2 regions of the Streptomyces sp. NPDC001890 genome follow, and region 1 is predicted to be linked to the other one. Evidence: riboswitches for the same ligand, from Rfam matches in the RefSeq annotation. Region 1 holds a riboswitch; the other holds the start of a gene.
What was found. A riboswitch is a leader RNA that binds a small molecule or an ion and turns the genes downstream of it on or off. The one in region 1 is predicted to bind glycine.

Region 1 (3,403 bases):
GCGCACGGTGGTGCTGAAGGTGCGCCGGTACGACTTCTCGACGCTCACGCGGTCCGAGACGCTCCGTGGGCCCACGGACGACCCCACGGTGGTCCGTGAGGCCGCCGCGCGGCTCCTGGAGGCCGTTGACACCACCGGAGGCGTCCGGCTCCTGGGAGTGGGTGTGACGGGGCTCGCCGACTACACCCAGGAGGATCTCTTCGCCCAGGCAGCCGGGGAGCGGACCGCGGCCGAGGAAGCCGCCAGGGAAGCGGCGGAGGAACCGGCGCAGGCGTCGGCACCGGCGGGGGACGACGGGGGAGAGCCGCCGGGCGATCCCGGGGCGCCGGTCCCGGAGACCGCCGAGCAGCGCGCAGCCCGGCGCTGGCCCGCCGGACACGACGTACTCCACGAGACGTACGGCCATGGCTGGGTGCAGGGCAGTGGCGTCGGCCGCGTGACGGTGCGGTTCGAGGAACCGGGGTCCACGCCCGGCCGGGTGCGGACGTTCCGGATCGACGACCCGGACCTGCGGCCCGCCGATCCGCTGCCGTTGGTGAGGGACCCGGTGGACTACTCGTCCTGGCCTGCCAGCCTGCCGAAGTCCCGGTCCGGACCGAGCTCCTCGGGCGGGGAGTCCAGACCGTAGTGCCGGTAGAGCTGGAGCTCCTGTTCCGGCGAGAGATGACGGCCGACACCGAAGTCCGGCGCGTCCTTGATCAGCGCACGGTCGAAGGGGATGCGGAGCGTGTCCTCCACGAATTCGCTGGGTTCCAGCGGGACGAACGCGTCCCGGCTGAAGAGTCCGGTACGTACGGCTGCCCACTCGGGCACACCGGTCGCGTCGTCGAGATACACCTCGTCCACGGTCCCGATCTTGGTGCCCTTGCGGTCGAACGCCTTGCGGCCGATCAGGCGGCGCGGATCGATGTCGGTCTGCACGGTCCCTCCCACTGGTCGCGGCTACTCCACAAGCACTACAAAAAGGCAGATCCGGGTGGTTGGCCACTCGAGAAATCAGCCACGAACCCCGCTGGTAGGCTGGTGATGGCTGCTGACCCCGTGCGGGAGAGTCCTCCGGAGTTGATCCGAAGGCGCCGAAGGAGCAAATCCTCCCCGGAATCTCTCAGGCCCCCGTACCGCACGGACGAGGTCACTCTGGAAAGCAGGGCGGGTTTCGTGCGGCCGAGTGCCGGTGCGATTCCCTTCCTCACCGACGGTGAAAGCCGGTACGCCGCAAGGTGCGCCGGTGAAGCTCTCAGGTTGAGATGACAGAGGGGGAGGCCGTTCGGGCACCCGCGCCGTGGTGCCCCTCGCAGGTCGTGACAGACCAGGAGGCCTCCACCATGACCCCCCGTCGCACTCCGCTCTCCCAGCTGGAGCAGGGCATTCCGTTCGAGCAGCGCCACATCGGTCCCGATGACGAGGCGCAGTCGAAGATGCTCGCCCAGGTCGGTTACGGCTCGCTGGACGAACTCACCGCCGCCGCGGTGCCCGATGTCATCAAGAGCGCCGAGGCACTCGCACTGCCGGCCGCGCGCACCGAGGCCGAGGTCCTCGCCGAGCTGCGTGAGCTCGCGGACCGCAACCAGGTGCTGGCCCCGATGATCGGGCTCGGCTACTACGGCACCTTCACCCCTCCGGTGATCCTGCGCAACGTCATGGAGAACCCCGCCTGGTACACGGCCTACACGCCGTACCAGCCGGAGATCTCGCAGGGCCGCCTGGAGGCGCTGCTCAACTTCCAGACCATGGTCGCCGAGCTGACCGGGCTGCCCACCTCCGGCGCCTCGCTGCTCGACGAGGGCACCGCGGCCGCCGAGGCCATGGCGCTCTCCCGGCGCGTCGGCAAGGTGAAGGACGGTGTCTTCCTGGTCGACGCCGACGCCCTGCCGCAGACGGTCGCGGTCATAGAGACCCGTGCCGAGCCGACCGGTGTCGAGGTCGTCGTCGCCGATCTGTCCGAGGGCATCCCGGCGGAGCTCGCCGAGCGCGGTGTCTTCGGCGTACTGGTGCAGTACCCGGGCGCCTCCGGAGCGGTCCGGGACATCAAGCCCGTCATCGAGCAGGCCCACGAGCTGGGTGCGATCGTCACGGTCGCCGCCGACCTGCTCGCCCTGACCCTGCTCACCTCGCCCGGTGACCTGGGTGCGGACATCGCGGTCGGCACCACGCAGCGCTTCGGTGTGCCGATGGGCTTCGGCGGACCGCACGCCGGGTTCATGGCCGTGCGTGAGAAGTTCGCCCGCAGCCTTCCGGGCCGCCTCGTCGGTGTCTCCGTCGACGCGGACGGCAACAAGGCCTACCGGCTCGCCCTGCAGACCCGTGAGCAGCACATCCGCCGCGAGAAGGCCACCAGCAACATCTGTACCGCCCAGGTGCTGCTCGCCGTCATGGCCGGAATGTACGCGGTGTACCACGGCCCGGACGGGCTGCGGACGATCGCCCGGCGCACGCACCGCTACGCGACGATCCTGGCCGAGGGCCTGCGCGCCGCCGGGGTCGACGTCGTGACCGGCGTCTTCTTCGACACCCTCACCGTGCGCGTCCCGGGCAAGGCGGCCCGGACCGTCGCCGCCGCCCGCGAGCGCGGGGTCAACCTGCGACTCGTCGACGCCGACCTGGTCTCCGTCGCGTGCGACGAGACCACCACGCGTACGCAGATCGCCGCCGTCTGGGCCGCCTTCGGCGCCGACGGGGACATCGAGGCGCTGGACGGCACCGTCGCCGACACGCTGCCCGAGGCGCTGCTGCGCACCGACGAGATCCTCACCCACCCGGTCTTCCACCAGCACCGCTCCGAGACCGCGATGCTGCGCTACCTGCGCAAGCTCGCCGACCGGGACTACGCACTGGACCGCGGCATGATCCCGCTCGGCTCCTGCACCATGAAGCTGAACGCGACCACCGAGATGGAGCCGATCACCTGGCCCGAGTTCGGCGCGCTGCACCCCTTCGCACCGGCCGAGCAGGCGCAGGGCTTCCTCACCCTCATCCGCGAGCTGGAGGAGCGCCTGGCCGAGGTCACCGGCTACGACGCGGTCTCCATCCAGCCGAACGCGGGATCGCAGGGCGAGTTCGCGGGCCTGCTGGCCGTACGCGCGTACCACCGGGCCAACGGTGACGACCAGCGCACCGTCTGCCTCATCCCGTCCTCCGCGCACGGCACCAACGCGGCCAGCGCCGTCATGGCCGGCATGAAGGTCGTCGTGGTGAAGACCGCCGACGACGGCGAGGTGGACGTCGAGGACCTCCGCGCCAAGATCGAGAAGCACCGCGACGAGCTCGCCGTACTCATGATCACGTACCCGTCGACGCACGGTGTGTTCGAGGAGCACGTCGCCGACATCTGCGCCGAGGTGCACGACGCCGGCGGTCAGGTGTATGTCGACGGCGCCAACCTCAACGCGCTGGTGGGCCTCGC
Region 2 (3,403 bases), on a different contig from region 1:
GCATGATGCCGAGGCACCAGCCATGAAACCAGCTTATGCGCCGGTCCTGACACCGACTTGACGCCATGGGTCGAAACGCTGTTCCACGGACCGGCCCCCGGGCGTCCGGCAGTGGCCGGACGTTCTTACACGGCCGCTCGCTGATAGAAGGGGCGGATCCGCTCCCGCATCCAGTCGCCGACCGGGTCCTGTGCCACGTCGAGCAGGACGAGATTGACCGGCCAGGGAACCTCGACCCGGCCCAGAGCGCGGCCGAGGGCGTCCATCGGGGCGTTGCGCCCGGCGCCCTCCCAGGTGGAGAACTCGACGCCGATGAAGAGGACCGGGTCGCCGCCCTCGATGCTGGCGAGCGTCCGGCGGGCGGTGAGCACGACGCCGCTCTCCTCGAACTCACCGGCCGCCGCGGCGAGGAAGTCGACCGGCTCCTCCTTCCAGTCCGGCTCGTACAGCCGGACCCTGCCGCCGCTGGCCGGACCGTCCAGCGGGGTGCGCCCGGCCCGGCAGAGTTCGGCCACGGCGGGCGGCGGCAGCGGCATCCCGACCGCGCCGCCCGGGTTCACGGCGATGCCGAGCTGCGGGGGCAGTCCGCGGGCGAAGTCGCGGGCGGGCGCGACGGTGAAGGACATATGGGTGCCGACACAGGCGAGGAACTGCTGCTCGGAGCTGAAGACGGGGACGTACGCGGCGCCCTCGATCTCCACCGTCGGCAGGTCCAGGGCCGCCGAGTCGGGTCCCCCGCCGTTGGGCAGCGGCACCCAGACCTGGCTGCGGCCGAGCACCTCGACGAGCCGCCCGCCCGCCTCCGGGCTGCCCACCGAGGCCATCAGCACTTCTTCGAGCTCATTGGCCGGCCATCCGCCCTGCGGATGGGACTGGACCTGTGCCGGAACGTCCACTGCTTCCCCTTCTCGCCCACGCCTTCCGGCAGAAGGTTAACGCCCGGCCCCGCCACCGCTCCGGCCCCGAGGCCCCGGCCACCGGCCTCAGGGGCTGTCGGGCCGTCCGTCCGCGAACGCGATCCGGTCGAGCCTTCCCGCCGCCTCCCGGTCCAGCAGCACCGCCGAGGCGCACCCGGGCGGCAGCAGGCCCGTCTCGGTCGCCCGCAGCAGCCTGCCCACCGCCCTGCGGTGCCGGGCGAAGGCATACCCGGACACACCGCGTCCGCGCTCGCGCTGGCCTTCCCTGGCGGTCTGCGGCGTCACGTCGAGCAGGACGAGATGCAGGTCCCGGCCCCGGCGCCGGGCGTCACGGGCCAGCCAGCCGCGCACCCACGACTGGGTCCCGCAGTCATGGACGACGGCGGACTCCCCGGAACGCAGCACCCGCCACAGCCCCCAGTAGTGGGCGACGCGGACGAGCGGGCGGTAGAGCGCGTACGGGAGTAAACGGGGCATGGTGCGGGCCCAGCGGTCACGGGTGTCCTGGGAGTCGATGGCGTGCGCCGTCGTCACCGCCCGCCGGATGAGCGTCGACTTGCCGCTGCCGGGCAGCCCGGAGACCACCACCACGTCCCCCGCCGCGAAACGCAGGCCGCGCGGACTGCGCCCGGACCGCTCCCGCAGATCCCGCACCACGGGCGCGTGCGTGCCCGCGGCGGCCCTCGCCTGGGCCCCCGCCTGTGCGGGCATCGCGCCGTGCGCGACCCCCGCGGTCGTCGCGTACCGCTGCAACGTCATCGCCCTCCCCCTGTCGGCTCACCCCACGTATGCCCATGGAGTGTAAAGAAAAGGTAATGCGGCACAACCGCCCACGCCGCTGATTTCCCACAGGGGACCGGGGCCCCACTCCGGCCCGATGCGTGCGATGATGACCCGGCCAACTGCATAAAGGCCGCTTGAATCCGCGCGGGAGAGTTCCGGTCACTTCCCGTGCCGGGCGCCGAAGGAGCAAGTTCCTCCCTTGAATCTCTCAGGCCCCGTACCGCGTGGATGAGGCAGATCTGAAAAGCGGGCCGCTTCGCGGCTCCACCCAAGGTGCAAGCCGAACCCCTCCAGGGGCTCTCGGCGAACCTCTCAGGTTCCGATGACAGATGGGGAGGGATCGTCCTCGTCGTCATGCCCCGGGAGTCATATCCATGAGCACCGCCCCCCGCCTCACCGCCCTCGATGCCCTGCACCGTTCGCTGGGCGCGACCATGACCGACTTCGCGGGCTGGGACATGCCGCTGCGGTACGCCAGCGAGCGCGACGAGCACAACGCGGTGCGCACGAAGGCCGGACTCTTCGACCTGTCGCACATGGGTGAGATCACCGTCACCGGCCCCGCGGCGGCCGTCTTCCTGAACTTCGCGCTGGTCGGCAACATCGGCACCGTCGCCGTGGGCCGGGCCCGCTACACGATGATCTGCGCCGAGGACGGCGGCATCCTGGACGACCTGATCGTCTACCGGCTCGGCGAGACCGAGTACATGGTGGTCGCCAACGCGGGCAACGCCCAGATCGTGCTGGACGCGCTGACGGCGCGCGCCGAGGGCTTCGACGCCGAGGTGCGCGACGACCGCGACGCGTACGCGCTGCTCGCCGTCCAGGGCCCGGAGTCCCCCGCCATCCTGGCCTCCGTCACCGACGCCGACCTGGACGGTCTGAAGTACTACGCCGGTCTGCCCGGCACGGTCGCCGGTGTCCCCGCGCTGATCGCCCGCACCGGCTACACCGGCGAGGACGGCTTCGAGCTGTTCGTCGCCCCCGCCCACGCCGAGCAGCTGTGGAAGGCGCTGACCGAGGCGGGCGCATCGCGCGGCCTGATCCCGTGCGGGCTCTCCTGCCGCGACACGCTGCGCCTGGAGGCGGGCATGCCGCTGTACGGGCACGAGCTGACCACGGAGCTCACCCCGTTCGACGCCGGTCTCGGCCGGGTCGTGAAGTTCGAGAAGGAGGGCGACTTCGTCGGCCGCAAGGCCCTCGAAGCCGCCGCCGAGCGCGCCGAGACCGCCCCGCCGCGCAAGCTGGTCGGCCTGGTCGCCGAGGGCCGCCGGGTGCCGCGCGCCGGTTTTTCCGTGGTCGCCGCCGGCCAGGTCGTCGGCGAGGTCACCTCGGGCGCCCCCTCGCCCACCCTGGGCAAGCCGATCGCCATGGCGTACGTCGACGCCGCGCACGCCACGCCCGGCGCCGAGGGTGTCGCCGTGGACATCCGGGGCAGCCACGAGCCGTACGAGGTCGTGGCGCTGCCGTTCTACAAGCGCCAGAAGTGACGTCGGCGCTCCCGCAGAAGTGACGCAGTCGCGTCTCACACCGTAAGACCACCGTTCATCAGCACTCCCCCGCGTACAGGAGAATTCAGGTCATGAGCAACCCCCAGCAGCTGCGTTACAGCAAGGAGCACGAGTGGCTGTCGGCCGTCGAGGACGGTGTGGCCACGATCGGTATCACCGAGTACGCGGCCAACGCGCTCGGCGACGTCGTCT

Region 2: it holds a riboswitch for glycine, as region 1 does, so the genes downstream of both, gcvT (glycine cleavage system aminomethyltransferase GcvT) here and gcvP (aminomethyl-transferring glycine dehydrogenase) in region 1, are expected to answer to the same signal.

What each region holds. Positions count from the first base shown of each region.
Region 1 covers NZ_JBIATE010000022.1:9,542-12,944, forward strand. Annotated here, with positions in the region: gene ACFYY1_RS34165 (DNA polymerase IV) at 1-628, shown strand, start outside; gene ACFYY1_RS34170 (PRC-barrel domain-containing protein) at 553-921, opposite strand; glycine riboswitch at 1,035-1,131, shown strand; gene gcvP (aminomethyl-transferring glycine dehydrogenase) at 1,326-3,403, shown strand, end outside.
Region 2 covers NZ_JBIATE010000002.1:1,080,825-1,084,227, reverse strand. Annotated here, with positions in the region: gene ACFYY1_RS11035 (enhanced serine sensitivity protein SseB) at 126-896, opposite strand; gene ACFYY1_RS11030 (AAA family ATPase) at 984-1,676, opposite strand; glycine riboswitch at 1,836-1,933, shown strand; gene gcvT (glycine cleavage system aminomethyltransferase GcvT) at 2,075-3,190, shown strand; gene gcvH (glycine cleavage system protein GcvH) at 3,283-3,403, shown strand, end outside.